Regions from separate parts of the Bacillus cereus group sp. BfR-BA-01383 genome, predicted to be linked through region 1. Evidence: predicted binding sites of a transcription regulator. Region 1 holds the regulator's gene; the other holds the start of a gene.

Region 1 (10,952 bases):
ACTAATAAAGACAGTCAAACTATCCTTAGGAAAACTCCTAAGGACTTTTTTATATATTTAAAACCTGTATAATAAAAAGCAGAGAACATTGTGAGCAAAGTAGGTGAAGTCTGTGAGTAAATATGAAGTAACAACAAAATCTTCTGAGGAAACACAAAGGTTATCAGAAAAATTAGGTGAACTTGTAAAGGCACAAGATGTAATTATTTTAGAAGGCGATCTTGGAGCTGGCAAAACGACTTTTACAAAAGGACTAGCAAAAGGTCTTGGAGTGAAAAGAGTCGTAAACAGCCCTACTTTTAACATTATTAAAGAATATAAAGGAAGATTACCTTTATATCATATGGATGTGTATCGTTTAGCAGAAAGTGAAGAAGACTTAGGTTTTGATGAGTATTTCTACGGTGAAGGAATCACAGTAGTGGAATGGGCTCATTTAATAGAAGCTTATTTGCCAAATGAAAAGTTACAAATTAGTTTATTCCATGCTGGAGATGACACCAGAAAAATTGTACTCGAGCCAATTGGAGATCGCTATATTAGATTATGTGAGGAGCTATTACAAGATGAAAGTACTAGCAATTGATACTTCAAATTACGTAATGGGTGTATCCCTTATTGAGGAAGGAAACGTGATTGGGGAAATCATTACAAATTTAACGAAAAACCATTCTGTACGTCTTATGCCAGCTGTAGAACAATTGTTAAAAGAGTGTGGTGTAAAACCGAAAGAATTAACTAAAATCGTTGTAGCTGCTGGACCTGGATCTTATACAGGTGTTCGTATTGGTGTGACAGCGGCCAAAACGTTAGCTTGGTCACTTCAAATACCAATTGTAGGTGTATCAAGTTTAGAAGTAGTTGCTGCAAACGGCGCTAATTTTAATGGACTAATTTGTCCTTTATTTGATGGAAGACGCGGACAAATTTATACTGGGTTATATACATATGAAGGAGAGCAGCTAACTTCAATAGAAGAAGACCGAATTATTCTTATTGTAGACTGGTTGCAGATGTTAAAAGATAAAGGACAGCCTGTTTTATTTATTGGTAACGATGTTAAACTGCATAAAGAAACAATTGTAGAACATTTAGGCGATCAAGCTGTATTTGCACCTTTTACTAAGAATAACCCAAGACCAAGTGAGCTAGCATTTTTAGGATTACAAAAAGAAGAGCAAGATGTGCATACGTTTGTTCCGAGTTACCTTCGTTTAGCTGAAGCTGAAACAAAATGGTTAGAAAGTCAAAAGAAGTAGGGGTCTTTAGAAAATGGATATGATATTTAGAAAGATGGCACTCGATGATATTGCTCAAATTGTAGCTATTGAAGAAGCATCTTTTTCAACTCCTTGGACTGCAGATGCCTTTCACCGTGAATTAGCGATGAATGAACATGCACATTATGTTGTGCTAGAAAAAGATGGTCGCGTAATTGGTTATTGTGGATTGTGGATAATTATTGATGAATCACATATAACAAATATAGCTATTTTGCCAGAATATAGAGGTCAAAAGCTAGGGGATGCCTTATTGAAAGAAGTTATTTCCCAGGCGAAAGAAGTAGGGGTAAAAACGATGACACTTGAAGTACGCGTATCAAATGAAGCAGCAAAGCAGTTATACAGGAAATACGGATTTCAAAATGGTGGAATTCGTAAACGATACTATGCAGACAATCAGGAAGATGGTCTTGTAATGTGGGTGAATATATAATGGAAAAAAATACGATTATACTTGGTATTGAAACAAGCTGTGATGAAACAGCAGTAGCAGTTGTTAAAAACGGAACGGAAATCATTGCGGATGTCGTCGCATCACAAATTGAAAGCCATAAACGTTTTGGTGGGGTTGTACCAGAGATTGCATCCCGCCATCATGTAGAAGAAATTACAGTTGTGTTAGAAGAAGCTTTAAAAGAAGCGGATATAACTTTTGAAGATATTGATGCAATTGCTGTAACAGAAGGACCTGGTTTAGTAGGAGCACTTTTAATAGGAGTAAATGCAGCGAAGGCAGTAGCCTTTGCGCACGATATTCCTCTAGTTGGTGTTCATCATATTGCTGGCCATATTTACGCGAACCGTTTAGTCAAAGAAGTTCAATTCCCACTATTATCACTTGTTGTATCTGGTGGACATACAGAGCTTGTTTATATGAAAGAACACGGTTCATTTGAAGTGATTGGTGAAACACGAGATGATGCAGCAGGAGAAGCATATGATAAAGTAGCTCGTACGTTATCCATGCCATATCCAGGTGGTCCTCATATTGATCGCCTTGCGCATGAAGGGAAGCCGACAATCGATTTGCCTCGTGCATGGCTAGAACCGGATTCGTATGATTTCAGCTTTAGTGGATTGAAATCAGCAGTTATCAACACTGTGCATAACGCAAAACAACGTGGTATAGAAATTGCGCCAGAAGATTTAGCAGCAAGTTTCCAAGAAAGTGTAATCGATGTACTTGTAACGAAAGCAGCTCGTGCAGCGGAAGCTTATAACGTAAAGCAAGTACTTCTTGCTGGTGGAGTAGCTGCTAATAAAGGACTTCGTGCACGTTTAGAAGCGGAATTTGCGCAAAAAGAAAATATTGAGCTAATTATTCCACCGTTGTCTTTATGCACAGATAATGCAGCGATGATCGCAGCGGCAGGGACAATTGCTTATGAACAAGGAAAGCGTGCAACATTAGCTTTAAATGCAAATCCAGGATTAGATATTGAAGCCTAGTTATGCACAAAATTAACCACAGACTGTGGATAAAACCCGTATTATCTGTTGATAATATGGGTTTTATTGTGTATATAAAATGTTGATAACTTTTTTCTTTTCTGTGGATAATGTGGAAAAGTTATTTTGAGGTTTATATTATAAAGGTGGATATGTGTATAACGTTGTGGATAAAATAGATGAAGTCTGACCTTTGATATATCTTTTTCTGGGAAATAAAATAGAGGTGAATATCAGAAAAGATATTTCGGGATAATCTTCTATTAATACGTGGATCGGTACCAATGTCAAACTTTGTCGGTAAATCGATATTCTCTGTCGAATCGTTGATATATTTAGAGTTATGATGGATATATTTGAAAAATCGTTGATATATTTCAATTTGTGGTAGATATATTTGAAAAATTGTTCATGTACCATGAAGTTGCTTCCAACTAGAAAATAAAAAGGATGTCGCATAGTCAAAAATCTCGACTTATGAGACATCCTTCTTATTAAAATGCTCTTATAAATGCAGTTCTTCCCATTCTGCCATACAAGCTTCAAGTTGTTCTTGTAGTGTTTGCTTTTTAGTTGTAATTTCACTAGTCTTTTCATAATCGGCATATATTTCTGGTAAGCAAAGCTGATCTTCTAACGTAGCAATTTCTTCTTCAAATTCTACGATATTTTGTTCCAGTTCTTCAATTTTTCTAGTGCGTTGACGCTCTAGTTTTTTACGCTCTTTTTCTTCTAGATAATTTAACTTTTCTTGTGCAACCACCTTTTGAACAGGTGTGTCATTTTCTTGCTGTTCAAGCTCTGCACGTTCAATCATTTCGTTTTTCTTTTCAACGTAGTAATCGTAATCCCCTAAATATTCCTGTGCACCTTCTGTTGATAACTCAATAACAGTTGTTGTTACACGATTAATAAAGTAGCGGTCATGTGAGACGAATAGAAGAGTCCCTGGATAATCAATTAAAGCATTCTCCAAAATCTCTTTACTATTTAAATCAAGATGGTTCGTAGGTTCATCGAGAATTAATAAATTTGATTTTTGCATCATAAGTTTTGCGAGAGCTAATCGAGCTTTTTGTCCACCACTAAGAGAAGATACTGGTTTTAATACATCATCCCCTGTGAATAAGAAGTTGCCGAGTATAGTGCGGATCTCTTTTTCAGGTTGCAGTGGATATTCATCCCATAGTTCATTTAACACGCGTTTAGAAGATGTTAAGTTTGCTTGTTCCTGATCATAATAACCAACAGATACATTTGAACCGAAAGCAACATCTCCGTGTAAGAGTTGTAACTTATTCACAATGGATTTTAATAATGTAGATTTTCCAATTCCGTTAGGTCCAACTAAGGCAACACTATCTCCGCGAGTTAAGCGCATAGTTACATGTTCAATAATAGGTTCTCCATCATAGCCAATGGCTGCATCTTTTACTTGTAAAACATCATTCCCACTTTGTTTTTCGATATCGAAGTGGAAGGATGCTGACTTAGAATCGCCTAATGGTCTTGTTAATAATTCCATTCGGTCCAATTGTTTACGACGGCTTTGCGCACGTTTTGTCGTAGATGCACGAGCTATATTTTTTTGAACGAAGTCTTCAAGCTTGGCGATTTCATCTTGTTGTTTTTCGTAACGTTTCATTTCTTGCTCGTATAAAGCTGATTTTAAATCTAAATATTTACTGTAGTTACCAACAAATCGTCTACTCTCTTTATTCGAAATTTCATATACTTGTGTAACGAGTTTGTCTAAGAAATAACGGTCATGGGAAACGATTAGTATCGCACCAGGATAACCTTGTAAATATTGTTCAAGCCATGTTAATGTTTCGATGTCTAAATGGTTTGTAGGCTCGTCTAAAATAAGTAAGTCTGGTTTCGTTAATAATAATTTACCAAGAGCTAATCGTGTTTTTTGCCCACCGCTTAATGTAGAAATCGTCGTCTGGTGCGTTTCAACTGGAAAACCAAGGCCGCTTAAAATTGAACGAATATCTGCTTCGTACTGATAGCCACCTTGATCTTTATAATCTAATTGTAGTTGGTCATAATCAGCTAATAATTTTTCGTATGTAGCCGCATTCGAAAAGTTTTCTTCTTTTCCCATCTCTTGCTCTAGCCTTCGAAGTTTTGTCTCCATTTGCTGTAAATGTGTAAAGACGGTTAACATTTCATCCCAAATTGTTAAAGACGTTTCTAATCCGGTATTTTGAGCTAAATACCCCATTGAGACATCTTTCGGTTTTATAATTTCACCACCATCATGAGATAGCTCACCAGCTATTATTTTTAATAATGTAGATTTTCCGGCCCCATTTCGTCCGACTAATGCGATACGATCTTTCGTTTGTACTTCCAATTTTATGTTTGCAAGAATCGTTTCTGCACCGTATAATTTCGAAAGTCCGTTTACTTGTAATAAAATCAATGTTTTCACCTCAAATAATTTCTTAACTTTGCCATGTTTATATTTCTCAATCATACTAAAAATAGTGTATAGTTTAAAATAAAGAGAGAATACTTCTTCTCTTTATTATACAAGGAAATTCATGAGTGCTAAACTTCTGTATTTGATTCAAGTATATGAATAAAGATAGGAAGAGAGGAGAGGTTATATGGATCAGCAAAAAATTCCACAAGCCACTGCCAAACGATTGCCTCTATACTATCGATTTATCCAAAACTTATCTCTTTCTGGTAAGCAACGTGTTTCATCAGCCGAATTGAGTGAAGCGGTAAAGGTTGATTCCGCAACTATTCGAAGAGATTTTTCATATTTTGGAGCGTTAGGGAAAAAAGGGTATGGATATAACGTAAATTATTTATTATCATTTTTCCGTGAAACACTCGACCAAGATGATATAACACGTGTAGCACTTATTGGAGTAGGTAATTTAGGGACCGCTTTCTTACATTATAATTTCACGAAAAACAATAATACAAAAATTGAGATGGCATTTGACGTTAGTGAAGAGAAAGTTGGAACAGAAATCGGGGGCATTCCTGTATATCATTTAGATGAATTAGAAGAACGTTTATCAACTGATATACAAGTGGCAATATTAACAGTACCGGCTACAGTAGCACAATCTGTGGCAGATAGATTGGCAGAAACGAACGTGCATGGTATTTTAAATTTTACACCAGCACGCTTAAATGTGTCAGAAAATATAAGAATTCATCATATTGATTTAGCTGTAGAGTTACAAACACTTGTTTACTTTTTGAAAAATTATCCACAATAAAACGCAGAGGAAGCGACCTCTGCGTTTTATTATTGTTTTTTCTTTGTGAATTTGACTAATATAAGGCGAAGTGCCAAATTAAAATCAATTGTTGCCATCACTGCAAATAGTATTGTCCACATATTCCAGATTGTATCTGTTACGTTCGTAATGGCGAAACGTGTAAAGATACATCCAAGAAGGAAGTACAATGCAGCCATGAACAATGGTGAGTTTCTCATACTAAAAATCCTCCGATAAAGCCTTGCATTTTCTCAGCTTCTTTAATCATTTCTTGAATTTGCTCATTGCTTACTGCAATTTGAGCGACTGCAACGAGTGTATTCATCAAAACATGAGCTGCAATTGGAACGATAATACGCTTCGTTTTTACATATAAAAAGGCGAATACGAGCCCCATAGCAGTGTATACCAATAAGTGAGTAAAATCAAAATGAATCGCCGCAAATACAAGAGAACTAATGATAGCGGCAATAAAGAAGTTAAACTTCTTATAAAGTGTACCAAATAAAATTTTTCTAAATACGATTTCTTCTAAGATAGGTCCGATTATAGATACAACAATAAGGAACCAAGGTGTGGTTCTTGCTATGTCCATCAGCCTTGCTGTATTTTCAGATCCAGGCTTAATGTCCAGTAAATACATTTCAATCATACCAGCGATACTTTGTGAGAAAAATGCTAAGAAGAACCCGATAAAAATCCATCCAATTGTAGCTGGAACAGTAGAGCGCATTTTATCTAAATGTCGATCGCGAATGTCTGTTCTGAGTAACCAAAGTACAACGCATAATGCAATGAAAAAGCTAATAATCGCCCAATGGCCAGTTATGATTTGTCCCTTTTCCTCGGTGGTAAATCCTCTATTATCATAGAGACCTGTTTTTAAGAGTAATGGTAATCCAACAATTCCAGATAACTGCATTAAAATGTATGTAACGATAACCCACCAATATTGTTTCTTCAAATGGTTTAACCATCCTTTCTAACTCTAGTGTATGAGATAAAGTAGGATAACATGTAAATATGCTACCTATCATATAAACTTTCATTCGAATTATGATTTTTTTGTAAATCTGTATTTGAAATTAAAATAGAAGACAGGAAAAAGTTGTGTGTGTAGCGAAAACAACTTAGGGTGTCTTTCATATTGTAACATACGAGTGGTGGAAACAACGATTCATATAGTAAAGGTAGTAGAAGAAGGATTTTATATAGAAAAGTATATATAGTAATTTGCGAAAAAATTATGATTTTTTTACTTGCAAAAGAAATTGAGATTATTTATTATTATAAGTGTGTTAGCACTCGGGTGACTTGAGTGCTAATAAATAAAATTTACATAACAAAATGAGGAGGTTATTGTTCATGCTAAAGCCATTAGGTGATCGCGTTGTAATTGAGCTTGTTCAAGCAGAAGAAAAAACAGCAAGTGGTATTGTATTACCAGACACTGCAAAAGAAAAACCACAAGAGGGTAAAGTAGTTGCAGCAGGTACTGGTCGAGTGCTTGAAAATGGTGAGCGTGTTGCTTTAGAGGTAGCAGCAGGTGATCTTATCATCTTCTCAAAATATGCAGGTACTGAAGTGAAATACGAAGGTAAAGAGTACTTGATTTTACGTGAAAGTGACATTTTAGCGGTTATCGGTTAATTATATAAATCTTAAAAAATCCAAGGGGGTCAATTATTATGGCAAAAGATATTAAATTTAGTGAAGAAGCACGTCGTTCGATGCTTCGCGGTGTCGACACTCTTGCAAATGCAGTAAAAGTAACGCTTGGACCAAAAGGTCGTAACGTTGTACTTGAGAAAAAATTCGGTTCACCACTTATTACAAATGATGGTGTAACGATCGCAAAAGAAATCGAATTAGAAGATGCATTCGAAAACATGGGTGCAAAATTAGTAGCAGAAGTTGCTAGCAAAACAAATGATGTAGCTGGTGACGGAACAACAACTGCAACTGTATTAGCGCAAGCTATGATTCGTGAAGGTCTTAAAAACGTAACAGCAGGAGCTAACCCAATGGGTCTTCGTAAAGGTATCGAAAAAGCTGTTACTGCTGCAATTGAAGAATTAAAAGCGATTTCTAAACCAATCGAAGGTAAATCTTCAATCGCACAAGTAGCTGCTATTTCTGCGGCTGACGAAGAAGTAGGTCAATTAATCGCTGAAGCAATGGAGCGCGTTGGTAACGACGGCGTTATTACTTTAGAAGAATCTAAAGGATTCACAACAGAATTAGACGTAGTAGAAGGTATGCAATTTGATCGTGGATATGCATCTCCTTACATGATTACTGATTCTGACAAAATGGAAGCAGTTCTTGATAACCCATATATCTTAATTACTGACAAGAAGATTTCTAACATTCAAGAAATCTTACCAGTATTAGAGCAAGTGGTACAACAAGGTAAACCACTTCTTATCATTGCTGAAGATGTAGAAGGCGAAGCGTTAGCTACATTAGTAGTGAACAAACTTCGTGGTACATTCAATGTAGTAGCTGTTAAAGCTCCTGGATTTGGTGACCGTCGTAAAGCAATGCTAGAAGATATCGCAATCTTAACTGGTGGCGAAGTAATCACTGAAGAATTAGGACGTGACTTAAAATCTGCTACAGTTGAATCTTTAGGACGCGCTGGTAAAATCGTTGTAACGAAAGAAAACACAACTGTAGTTGAAGGTATTGGAAATTCACAACAAATCGAAGCTCGCATTGGTCAAATCCGTGCGCAATTAGAAGAAACAACTTCTGAATTCGATCGTGAAAAATTACAAGAGCGTCTTGCGAAACTTGCGGGCGGCGTAGCAGTAATTAAAGTAGGTGCAGCAACTGAAACTGAGTTAAAAGAGCGCAAACTTCGCATTGAAGATGCACTTAACTCAACTCGTGCAGCAGTAGAAGAAGGTATCGTTGCAGGTGGTGGTACTTCACTTATGAACGTATACACGAAAGTAGCTTCTATCGTAGCTGAAGGCGACGAAGCAACAGGTATCAATATCGTACTTCGTGCACTAGAAGAGCCAGTTCGTCAAATCGCAATCAACGCTGGTCTAGAAGGATCTGTAGTTGTAGAGCGTCTAAAAGGCGAAAAAGTAGGCGTTGGTTTCAACGCAGCTACTGGCGAATGGGTTAACATGCTTGAAACTGGTATCGTAGATCCAGCTAAAGTAACTCGTTCTGCACTTCAAAACGCAGCATCTGTTGCAGCTATGTTCTTAACAACTGAAGCTGTAGTTGCTGACAAGCCAGAACCAGCTGGTGCTGCTGGAATGCCTGACATGGGCGGCATGGGCATGGGCGGTATGGGCGGAATGATGTAATTCCGTTTGCTCGAAAACATCCACTTCTATATAGAAGTGGATGTTTTTTTCATGTTTTTGAGGGCAGGAAATTAATTTCTGTAGAATTTTGTCGCTTTCTCTCTTGACCATATTGATACTTCATTGTTAGAATCTAGGAAGATAATATAAAACGATCCTTCATATATCCTCAATGATATGGTTTGAGAGTCTCTACCGGGTTACCGTAAACAACCTGACTATGAAGGCAGTGTGTCTTATATTTATAAAGAGCGGAGACTATCTTTCTTTATAAAGCCAGACCCCTGCCTTTTCTTTGTTATGAGACTAGAGGCGGAGGACTGGCTTTTTTTATTATATTGGTAATGCTTTTCGCCTAAATTGGTGAAAATATTTATATACGAGAACTAACGTTGGGGTGATTATTTTGAAGAAACAGCATGATACAATTATCGTTTTAGATTTTGGGAGTCAGTACAATCAGTTAATAGCACGTCGAATTCGTGAGTTCGGTGTATACAGTGAACTTCATCCACATACAATTACTGCAGAAGAAATTAAAGCAATGAATCCAAAAGGGATCATTTTCTCTGGTGGACCAAATAGTGTATACGGTGAAGGTGCATTACATTGTGATGAAAAAATCTTTGAACTAGGATTACCGATTTTCGGTATTTGTTACGGTATGCAGCTTATGACACAACAATTCGGTGGTAAAGTAGAACGTGCAAACCACCGTGAGTACGGAAAAGCTGTTCTTAAAGTAGAGAATGAATCAAAATTATATGCGAACCTTCCAGAAGAGCAAGTTGTATGGATGAGTCATGGTGACTTAGTAACTGGTTTACCTGAAGGATTCGTAGTAGACGCAACAAGTGAATCTTGCCCAATTGCTGGTATGAGCAATGAAGCGAAAAACTTATACGGTGTACAATTCCACCCAGAAGTACGTCACTCTGAGCACGGTAACGATTTAATTAAAAACTTCGTATTCGGCGTATGTGGTTGTTCTGAAGGATGGAACATGGAGAACTTTATCGAAGTAGAATTAGAAAAGATCCGTGAAACTGTTGGAGACAAAAAAGTACTATGCGCACTTAGTGGCGGTGTAGACTCTTCTGTTGTAGCAGTATTAATTCATAAAGCAATCGGTGATCAATTAACATGTATTTTCGTTGACCACGGCTTACTTCGTAAAGGCGAAGCGGAAGGCGTTATGAAAACATTTAGCGAAGGCTTCCATATGAACGTTATTAAAGTGGATGCACAAGAGCGCTTCATGAACAAGTTAAAAGGTGTAGAAGATCCAGAGCAAAAACGTAAAATCATCGGTAACGAATTCATTTACGTATTTGATGATGAAGCTTCTAAATTACAAGGAATGGACTTCCTAGCGCAAGGTACACTTTACACGGACATCGTTGAAAGTGGTACAGCAACTGCACAAACAATTAAATCTCACCATAACGTTGGTGGACTTCCAGAAGACATGCAGTTCAAATTAATTGAGCCTTTAAACACTTTATTTAAAGATGAAGTACGTGTATTAGGATCAGAACTAGGAATTCCTGATGAAATCGTATGGCGTCAACCATTCCCAGGACCAGGTCTTGGTATTCGTGTATTAGGTGAAATCACAGAAGAGAAATTAGAAATCGTTCGTG
Region 2 (10,952 bases), on a different contig from region 1:
AGGTGCTGTAGGTGATTTTTTAAGTTTATACTCTGATTTATTTGCTTTTACTTTTGATGGCATTTGAAGAACAAATGGCGCATTATTTTTGTAATCGCTTACAACTAAGTATGCATCTTTTGACTGCTTCGCCATCATTTTAACTTTCCATTCTCCTGCTTCCATTTTATCAAATTTAAAAGTTCTAATTGTCGCCCCATTGAAGAAAGATTCACCTTCACCAGTAGTTATAACGCTATCTTTGTTTGTATACACTTTTCCTTTTGGAGAAATCATCTGTACTTCTACATCCGAAGAAGCAGTTAATATTGAGACAATCCCCTCTGCTTTTTTATCAACCGCAACATTTTGTTCTATCCACTGATTTTGCGGTAATTCCCCTCCTATAAGATTTTGATTAGAAGTTGTATTTAATTGTTCTACCTTTTCATCAGAACTATAATTCGGTGCTACTAAAGCTGGCACGCCTACATTTGCAGTACGTAAATATGGTTCGATTCGTGCGAAAACGGCTGACCCTTTGCGTATATTGTCATGATCAAATCTAGAATCTGTAAACAAATGAGTTCCATACGGTAACCTAGCACTCCATTCATTTACCAGTCCATCATTGGAACCGTACGATGACAAATATAGCCCGCCCATAGATAACGCAGAAAATACTGGCCCCCAGCTTGTCCCAGTAGCTGTATAGTAACGGTTTAATTTAACTGCTGGATTGTTATCTATTGTTGAACGAAATTTTGCCATTTCTCCTATTTGTAACGAATACGTACCATCATCTTTTTGACCTAATATAGAAGCAAGCCATCCTGCCCACCAGCTATATGATAAATCTGCTAAATTTGATCCGTAATGCGGGGTAGCCAATGTAATAACATTTCCAACAAATCGATTCGCTCCATATCCAACGAGCGCTGCTTGTGTATCGATACCACCTTTACTATGCGCTACAATATTTACTTTTTTACCGAAATGATTATACATTTCTTCTAGTTTTTGTGCTAGTAATTTTCCGTTGTCCCACTGACTAGCCGATCCTTTCCCTGCAGCATCATATAATTGTATAAATGCTGTTTGATAACCTGCTTTCAACGCATAGTCATACATATCATTTATATCGTGATACACTGTCTTTCCATACCAACTATCGGCATTACCATTCCTTCCTTGTACAAAGAGAATTGGAGGTTTATTCTCATCATAATTAGCTGGTTTTTGACCTAAAAACCATTCACCAGGTGTAAACACTTCTGTATCCGGAAATCCCGTTTTAAGCTCTTTTACTCCCTCAGCTTCTACCTTTGTACTAACAACCATTGGAGTCATAATAAAAAACGCGAGAAGTAGTATCATACACCTTTTCAAAATCCTCATTAACATTCCCCCTTTTTTGAAAGGAAGCACTAATTTTACTCTAGTTTATTTTTGTAAATACAATAAATAGTAACTGTCCTTTCTTATGAAATGTTATTCTCTCATCATTTACTCATTCCTTTTCTCAGTAAGTACATAAAAATTTTCTCAATACATTTCTCTACTATAAAAAGCTGCGTATAAAAGGTCTTATTCATAACCTTTTATACGCAGCTTCTTTATTATAAATCAATGATATACTCATCATCATATTTATCGTATTGTAACCCTGCCCCTATTTTGGATTCCGTAACTTGATCTATTAAAAACGGTGCATATTCCATTTTGCTAGTTGCAATTTCAATTCCATATTTTTTCGTTAAGTGAGCTAATTCTATTAAAAACCATTCTCTTCGCAATGCTACTGGAATATCAAATGTTCGTCTTTTCATATATAATAGCACCTCTTTTATTTTCGTAACTTAAAAGAATATCACTGGATACATTGATTAAAACTATCGTTCATCACTAACAACCAATGAAACATTATAGTATATGCATGTCCATTTTAAATGTGCTATTACAAAAACAATATTTAAGTTTACATAATTATATTATGTAAAAGAAGGAGATGTAGGATCTTATCCCTTCCCCTTCTTCTATAGAGATTTAAATTAAGAACATCTCGGTACACCTAAAGCTAAAAATAAACTGGCTATTCCTGCTGTAATTAGTACTTTCAACGTAATAACATCATCCACTTTAGTTGCTAAAAAGTAATAGGAATTATATCTATTTTTCCTTATATGAAATACAAATGTTTTTATATCTATTAATAACATTAATTTTCTAAATTTATATTAAACGTGTATTATCCAATACATTCCTATATAATCAATAGAGAAAATCTTACAAATGGAGGTATGAAAATGGCTATTTTGAGTAATATTGGCGTAGCTTTATTTTTAATTGCTATCATTCTTTTAATCTTATGTATCATTTCATTCTTTAAGAAAAATGGAAAAGCAAAACAATATGGGCGTCCTACAGTTATTCTTTTTATGATTTCAATTATGTTAATAATGACCGGCACAACAAAATCGGAACACCCAGTCGCCGAGTTTTTTTCTACTTTAAGTTTCATTCTATTTATTTTCTTCCTTGTTCTTGCAATATTATCTGTTATTAAGAAAACAGGTGTAGCAAAAAAACAATTTATAATTACAGCTGTATTATTTGTCCTTTTTGTTACGTTCTCAAGTATTTCAGCCCCTTCTCCTGAAAAAACAACAGCAACTAGCCAAAAAGTTGCCTCAAACAATGAAGAACAAAAAGATAACGAAAAGAAAAAAGAACTAGAAAAGAAAGAAGCGGACGAAAAAACTCGTAAGCAAGAAGACGAAAAACGCCAAGCCGATGAACAAGCTCGTAAGCAAGAAGATGAGAAACGCCAAGCCGATGAACAAGCTCGTAAACAACAAGAAGAACAGAAACGCCTGGCTGATGAACAAGCTCGTAAACAACAAGAGGAACAGAAACGTCAGGCTGATGAACAAGTTCGTAAACAACAAGAGGAACAGAAACGTCAGGCTGATGAACAAGCTCGTAAAAAGCAAGAAGAACAGAAACGTCAGGCTGATGAACAAGCTCGTAAACAACAAGAAGAGCAGAAACGTCAGGCTGATGAACAAGCTCGTAAACAACAAGAAGAGCAGCAAAAAGCACAGCAAGCTCAAACACAACCAGCTGCGGGAAATACTAGTAATGCATACTACCAAAATTGTGATGCAGTTAGAGCTGCCGGCAAAGCTCCTTTATATAAAGATCAACCAGGATATAACCGTAAACTAGATAAAGACGGCGATGGAGTTGCATGCGAAAAATAGTAATAAAAAAGAAGCTTAGTAGAAGCTTCTTTTTTATTACTGTAATGTCTTACATTTAATACCTCTTCCCCTTTTTTCAGATGCGTTCTTAAATAAATTTCATATTATTATTCTCAAAAATGACACATAATAAGTGATTTATATCACCACACTCATTTTAATTTATTGCTATTCTTGGTTTAGTTATCACATTAAACTTTATGGAGGCATTCATATGGAACATACATTTACTGAAACTTCTATTGTCGGTGAGATTGTTACACAATTTCCGAAAGCTAGTGATCTTTTTAAATCATATAGAATAGACTTTTGTTGTGGTGGTAATAAACCACTTATTGATGCAATTAATGAAAGAAAATTATCAGCATCAGAGGTAATCACAGAGTTAAATACGCTTTATCATAAAACGAAACTATTAAACGAATCTGAAATTGATTGGAAAAATGCTTCTTATCGTGAATTGATTGTTTATGTTATAAATAAGCATCATCGTTATTTAAATGAAGAGTTGCCGCAATTAAGTCCTTATGTGACGAAAGTGTTACGTGTCCATGGAGCAAGTCAGCCTCATTTAGCTCAAATTCATAAGCTATTTCATGAACTAAAGATGGAACTCGAACAGCATTTAATTAAAGAAGAAACGGAAGATTTCCCATTAATTTTAGAATTCGAACAAAATCCAACTGATGAAAACTATGCAAAATTACGTAAAGTAGTAGATGAGTTGGAAAATGAGCATAACCACGCCGGTAATATTATTAAAGAACTTCGTAAAGTGACAAATGACTTTACTCCTCCAGAAGGAGCTTGCGGTACTTATCGCCTTGTTTACCAACGCCTTGAAGCTCTAGAATCTGATTTATTTGAGCATATTCATTTAGAAAATAACATTTTATTTCCGCGTGCAATTACGAAAGCATAAATAAAAAGCAGGACATGAGTATACATGCTTATGCCCTGCTTTTTCATTGTGTAAAAAATATTCAAACTCCACATAACCAAATATCCTTTCCACTTCTCCCTTCACATACATCCGAATTTAAACAATTTGTGAATCATTATAAAAATGTGATAAATATCACATCTCCCCCTTTTTTGATTTTCTATAATGGAAATATAATTATTTGCTCAACATTTCACATAAAAGGGGAAATGAATATGAAAAAACGCTTAGTTATGATCGGAAATGGTATGGCTGGAATACGCTGTATGGAAGAAATATTAAAACATGATAGTGATTTATATGAAATTACTATTTTTGGAGATGAACCGCATCCAAACTACAATCGCATTATGCTCTCTCATGTTCTACAAGGTAAAACAAATATGCAAGATATCATTATGAATGAATATAGTTGGTACGCAGAAAATGGAATAACTTTATATACAAACGAAAGAGTTCAAAGTATTAACCGAGAAGAAAAAGTCCTTGTCACAGAAACAAATCGTACTCTTACATATGACAAACTCATTATCGCAACAGGTTCTAGCGCTTTTATTTTGCCTGTTGAAGGCTCTATCCTTCCTGGTGTAACAGGATTTCGAACAATTGAAGATACACAATTTATGATTAATACTGCTAAAGATAAGAAAAAGGCCGTTGTCATTGGTGGTGGATTACTTGGTTTAGAAGCCGCAAGAGGTCTTATTGACTTAGGAATGGACGTATATGTTGTTCATTTAATGCCGAGCTTAATGGAGCAACAGTTAGATGCTAAAGCAGCTTCCTTACTACGTGAAGATTTAGAAGCGCAAGGCATGAAATTCCTCATGGAAAAGAAAACTGTAAAAATTCTTGGTACAGACCATGTTGAGGGTATTCAATTTGAAGATGGTGAAGTTGTAGACTGTGATTTAATCGTAATGGCTGTTGGAATACGTCCGAATACTCAAATAGCAAAAGATGCTGGTTTACTTGTAAATCGCGGCATTGTAGTCAATGACTATATGCTAACAAATGATGAATCCATTTATGCAGTTGGAGAATGTGCGGAACATGACGGTATCGCATATGGACTTGTTGCCCCCCTTTATGAACAAGGTGCAATATTAGCAAAACATATAACGAATTTACAAACTGATGGATATGCGGGCAGTATCGTCGGTACACAATTAAAAGTCGCAGGTTGTGACTTATTCTCTGCTGGCCAAATTTATGAAGATGATCAAACGAAAGCAATATCAATCTTTGATGAATGTAAACGTTCCTATAAAAAAGTATTAATTCGTGACAATAAAGTCGTTGGTATCGTTTTATACGGTGATACCGCTGATGGTACACGCCTCTTTAGCATGTTAAAGAAAGAAGAAGATATACAAGAATATACAGCCGCTTCCCTTCTTCACAAGGCTGGTGAAGAAAGTGAACTTAACGTTGCTACAATGAGTGCCGATGACACTATTTGCGGATGTAATGGCGTTACGAAAGGTACAATCGTTCATGCCATTTTAGAACAAGAGTTAACTACTTTTGAAGAAGTTAAAGGCTGTACGAAAGCCGCAGGGTCTTGTGGTAAATGTCGTCCGCTTGTGGAACAGGTTTTATCTCATACACTTGGAGATGCATTTGATGCCTCAGCACAGTCTGCCGGTATGTGTGGATGTACAACTTTATCACGTGATGAAGTCGTAGCGGCGATTCATGAGAAAGGTTTAAAATCACCAAAAGAAGTACGAAATGTTCTTGGTTTTGCACATGAAGATGGCTGTTCGAAGTGTCGTCCTGCTTTAAATTACTATTTACGTATGGCGATTCCAGAAGAATATGCAGATGATAAATCATCCCGTTACGTTAATGAAAGAATGAATGGTAACATCCAGCATGATGGTACATTTTCTGTTATTCCACGTATGTACGGAGGCGTTACAACAGCAGATGATTTAATGAAAATCGCTGAAGTTGCGAAAAAATATGATGTTCCTCTTGTGAAAATTACAGGTGCAAGCCGAATCGGCTTATATGGTGTTAAGAAACAAGATTTACCTAACGTATGGTCTGACTTAAATATGACTTCTGGATATGCGTATTCAAAATCCCTTCGTAATGTAAAATCATGTGTTGGTTCTCGCTTCTGTCGTTTCGGAACGAAAGATTCATTAGGACTTGGTATGCTACTTGAACAATCATTAGAAATGGTAGATACACCTCATAAAATGAAGATGGGTGTAACGGGTTGTCCACGTAACTGTGCTGAAGTACTTACAAAAGATTTTGGTGTTGTTTGTGTCGAAAATGGATATCAACTGTATATCGGCGGAAATGGTGGTACGGAAGTACGTGAAGCTGATTTTGTAATGATTGTCCCTACTGAAGACGATGTCCTTCACATCGCTACAGCTTACATGCAATATTATCGTGAAACTGGTATTTACGGAGAACGCACTGCCTACTGGACAGAACGATTAGGCTTCGATCACATAAAAGAAATACTACAAGATACAAGTATGGTCACTATGCTAAATGAACGTTTCCAAACAGCTCGTAGTACATATACGGAAGCATGGGGACAAGCACTAGAAACGAAATCATTAAAAGCGATGTATGAAGTAGAAACTGTAAAATAAGGAGCGTGCACTATATGTTACAAACGAAAGAAAAAATAAAAATTATGCGTGCAGAAGACCTTCCTATTCAAATTGGGAAAGAGGTGCAAATGAAAGGTATGTCTATCGCCCTATTCCGTCTCTCAAATGGCGATATTCGAGCTGTAGAAAATCGTTGCCCCCATAAAAATGGACCGTTAGCGGAAGGTATTGTATCTGGAGAATTCGTCTTTTGCCCACTACATGATTGGAAAATTTCATTACTAACAGGTGAAGTTCAAAAACCTGATGATGGTTGTATTCAAACTTACGAAGTAGAAGTAATTGACGGTGATATTTATATATACATGTAACTTACAAAAGGAAGCCTCCCCTGGCTTCCTTTTAAATAAAAATAGACGAGGTGCGAATATGAACGGATATGTATATTTAGTTGGTGCAGGACCAGGTGATGAAGGGCTTATTACTAAAAAAGCGATAGATTGCTTAAAGCGTGCAGATATTGTCTTATATGACCGCTTATTGAACCCTACTTTTCTTAACTATACAAAGCAAACTTGTGAACTTATTTATTGCGGTAAAATGCCGAAAAATCATACTATGCGACAAGAAATGATTAATGCCCATCTCCTTCAATTTGCGAAAGAAGGAAAAACCGTTGTCCGCTTAAAGGGCGGGGATCCATCTATTTTTGGCCGTGTTGGTGAAGAAGCAGAAACTTTAGCAGCAGCGAATGTTCCATATGAAATCGTACCAGGTATTACATCTAGCATCGCCGCTAGTAGCTATGCAGGTATCCCCCTCACCCACCGTAACTACAGTAATAGCGTGACTTTACTAACTGGACATGCAAAAGGTCCTTTAACCAATCATGGAAAATATAATTCATCCCACAATAGCGACACGATCGCCTACTACATGGGTATAAAAAACTTACCTACAATTTGTGAAAGCTTACTACAATCAGGAAAAAAAGAAGATACGCCTGTAGCAGTCATTGAATGGGGCACAACGGGAAAGCAGCGTGTTGTCACAGGTACACTAGCAACCATTGTTCATATCGTCAAAAACGAAAATATTTCTAATCCTTCTATGACGATTGTTGGTGATGTCGTTTCCTTGCGTAACCAAATCGCTTGGAAAGAATGTAAACCATTGCACAGTAAAAAAGTATTATTTTCAGCTGCCACAAATAAAGAAAGTTCAATAAAACAAATGTTACAAGAATGCGGTGCAGAAATATATCAAATTCCAACTTTCAAAAAGAAAGAATACACACTAACCTCTGAACAAATCAATGAGATTTTTAGCGTTGATCGCCTTGTATTTTGTTCAGCTGAAAGTGTAGAAATCTTGATGCAGTCATGTAGTAAGCACGATAAAGATATTCGTTCCTTACAGGCAGAACTGCAGTATATGAACGGTGTCACTCAAGAAAAGCTGATGCAATACGGACTTTTAAGTAAGCAGGCAAAGTTCTCTTCCGATACAACTGTTTATTTAGGCCGGAACATGAATCGAATTGCTTTCATTCAAGGAAAAATTGGTGCAGGCTCCTATATGATGACTCATGAGTATATAATTGATCATCGATTCGATGAAATTCATTCTCGTATGCTTTCTGAATTCTCATGGGATAGCATTGTATTTGAAGGCCGTGCTTCAATTGATACGTTTCTATCAGAAGTAAAACGCCTTGGCTTTACCGATATTCTTACTCTTCCCTTCTCGTATACAGACGTTCCAACTTTACAATATGCGAATAAAGTCGGGTTTCATAACGTAGATCATCATTTACAAGAAATTATTATGAAGAAAGACATGGTGAGACAATGAAAGGAATTGTATATGTTGGACACGGGAGCCGACTACAAGAAGGTAACGAACAATTCATTCACTTTATTCAATCTGTTATGAAAGAACGTAACGAAAGAATTCAAAAAATAGCTTTTCTAGAACTAACAACACCTACTATTCAGGATGCAGTTATAGAAACAATAATAGAAGGAGCAACTGAAATAATAATTGTACCTGTTTTATTATTTGCGGCAGCTCACTATAAACGTGATATTCCTTTTGAAATAGAGCAAATGCAAAAGAAATATCCACATATAACATTTTCAGTTGCCCCACCTTTTAGTACGCATCCACATATGGTTGAACTTGTAGTGAAAAGAATACGTGAAACTATGCCGATGCAAAGAAGTAGCGTTTTACTCGTAGGACGAGGTAGCAGTGATCCTCAGCCTATTTATGAGTTACAACAAATCGGAGAAGCTGTCGAGCAGAAACTCGGTATGTCGGTACATTGTTCCTTTTTAACGAAAGGAACGCCCTCTTTTACTGCTGAACTCAAGACTATAACATCGACTGCGTCCCATGTATACGTCATGCCGTACCTTCTCTTTACCGGATTGTTGCTTCAAAAAATTAAGTTACATACAAAAAAATATGATCACGTTACGACTTGTAACTGCCTTCAGTTTGATACATATATGAAATTAACATTATTAGAACGAATGGAGGAATGTGTGTATGTATAACATGTACCCTCTTATGTTTAATCTACATAATAAAGTGGTCGTTATCATTGGTGGAGGTAAAATCGCATATCGAAAAGCGTCTGGATTAAAAGATACAGGCGCTTTTGTCACCGTTATTAGCCCAGAAATTTGCGAGGAAATGAAGGAACTTCCTTATATTAATTGGAAGCAAAAAACTTTTTCTAATGATGATATTAAAGATGCTCACCTTATTTATGCAGCTACAAATCAACATGATGTAAATATGATGGTCAAACAGGCCTCCCATGATTTTCAATGGGTTAACGTTGTAAGTGATGGTACAGAATCATCGTTTCACACACCAGGTGTCATACGCAATGGTGAATATGTTGTAACGATTTCAACTTCAGGTAAAGATCCATCGTTTACAAAGCGTATGAAACAAGAATTATCATCTGTCCTCCCTAAACTTATAAAAAAACTTTCTCGTACTCAGAAATTATAATCTATCTCTTAACTAAAATAGTAATTAACTTTGGACAAACGTTTTTTAAAGGCGTTTGTTCTTATTATTACTATACAAGTAAAATATCGTTATCCATAGAACGATATTGATATAACAATTCATTTTCTCTCGTGTTCAAGTATAAAAAAGGATGCCTCTATTAGGCACCCTTTTTTCTCTATTAATTATTCTTTAACATCACTAACAGCTTCTCTTGGCTATACATCCACACTGTAATGATTAAACAAGCAAGTGCGACTTCTGATAATGCCATAAATCCAATTGCATAATGACCTGTCAGTTGGAATAGTAATGTTAAAATTAATGGCGGGAAGAACCCTCCTAGTCCGCCTAAAGCTGAAACGAGTCCATTTACAATACCAGCTTGTTCAGAGAAGTACATTGGAACGAGTTTGAAGATTGTACCATTTCCAATCCCTGCACAAAATGCGACTAGTAGGCAACCAAATGTATACACATTCATACTAGGCATAAATGATAAAATAATACCTGAAAGTGTTAAACCGATAAATACGAAGATTAATATTTTAAATGGATTAAACTTATCACCGAGCCAACCACCAATCGGGCGCATAATTGTTGCGAGTACGATGAATCCTGCTGTCCGCATACCTGCATCTACTTTCTCTAATCCGAAGTGAGATACTAAAAAGTTTGGTAAGTATACTGTAAATGCGACAAATGATCCGAATGTTAAAAAGTAAAAGATACATAAAAACCAAAGTTTTTCATTTTTATATACACCTTTTATTTGTTCCATTAATGGTGTATTCACCTTTTTCTCCTTACGATCGCCTAATAAAAAGTTCATAAGTGCAAACGCTACAAGTAAAACTAAATAACACTGTACTGTCGTTCTCCAGCCAACTGAAGTTGCAATAACAGGTGCTAAGAACGAAGTAATTGCTGTTCCGGCGTTACCGACACCGTAAATACCATTTACAAAACCGTGACTCTCTTTCGGAAAGTATTTTGGTAAAGAAGTTACACCTACGGAGAATACGGCCCCGCCGATTCCGACAAATAATCCACCAATAATTAAATCCATCATAGAATTGGCAACACTAATATAAAAGACAGGAAATAATAATAGAATAAAACTAATAAAGAATAATTTTCTTGCTCCGAAACGATTTG

What was found. The regulator Rex, encoded in region 1, represses fermentation and respiration genes when NADH is low (regulators of the CRP and FNR family bind a similar motif). The targets are predictions, from matches to a motif close to TTGTGAAATATTTCACAA.
Positions count from the first base shown of each region.
Region 2: a site for Rex is predicted at 4,309-4,326, ahead of nirB (NADPH-nitrite reductase large subunit). Genes of this name have one in related genera too.

Region 1 covers NZ_JAKUFP010000055.1:5,226-16,177, reverse strand. The annotation lists gene tsaE (tRNA (adenosine(37)-N6)-threonylcarbamoyltransferase complex ATPase subunit type 1 TsaE) at 113-586, shown strand; gene tsaB (tRNA (adenosine(37)-N6)-threonylcarbamoyltransferase complex dimerization subunit type 1 TsaB) at 567-1,259, shown strand; gene rimI (ribosomal protein S18-alanine N-acetyltransferase) at 1,273-1,716, shown strand; gene tsaD (tRNA (adenosine(37)-N6)-threonylcarbamoyltransferase complex transferase subunit TsaD) at 1,716-2,732, shown strand; gene MR065_RS25650 (ABC-F family ATP-binding cassette domain-containing protein) at 3,238-5,163, opposite strand; gene MR065_RS25645 (redox-sensing transcriptional repressor Rex) at 5,351-5,980, shown strand; gene MR065_RS25640 (YdiK family protein) at 6,010-6,201, opposite strand; gene MR065_RS25635 (CPBP family intramembrane glutamic endopeptidase) at 6,198-6,947, opposite strand; gene groES (co-chaperone GroES) at 7,349-7,633, shown strand; gene groL (chaperonin GroEL) at 7,672-9,309, shown strand; purine riboswitch at 9,449-9,550, shown strand; gene guaA (glutamine-hydrolyzing GMP synthase) at 9,716-10,952, shown strand, end outside.
Region 2 covers NZ_JAKUFP010000005.1:130,704-141,655, reverse strand. The annotation lists gene MR065_RS07575 (lipase family alpha/beta hydrolase) at 1-1,377, opposite strand, end outside; gene MR065_RS07570 (hypothetical protein) at 1,599-1,808, opposite strand; partial or broken gene exsG (exosporium protein ExsG) at 2,031-2,135, opposite strand; gene MR065_RS07560 (excalibur calcium-binding domain-containing protein) at 2,286-3,242, shown strand; gene ric (iron-sulfur cluster repair di-iron protein) at 3,457-4,164, shown strand; gene nirB (NADPH-nitrite reductase large subunit) at 4,401-6,806, shown strand; gene nirD (nitrite reductase small subunit NirD) at 6,821-7,138, shown strand; gene MR065_RS07540 (uroporphyrin-III C-methyltransferase) at 7,197-8,621, shown strand; gene MR065_RS07535 (sirohydrochlorin chelatase) at 8,618-9,328, shown strand; gene MR065_RS07530 (precorrin-2 dehydrogenase) at 9,321-9,794, shown strand; gene narK (nitrate transporter NarK) at 9,976-10,952, opposite strand, start outside.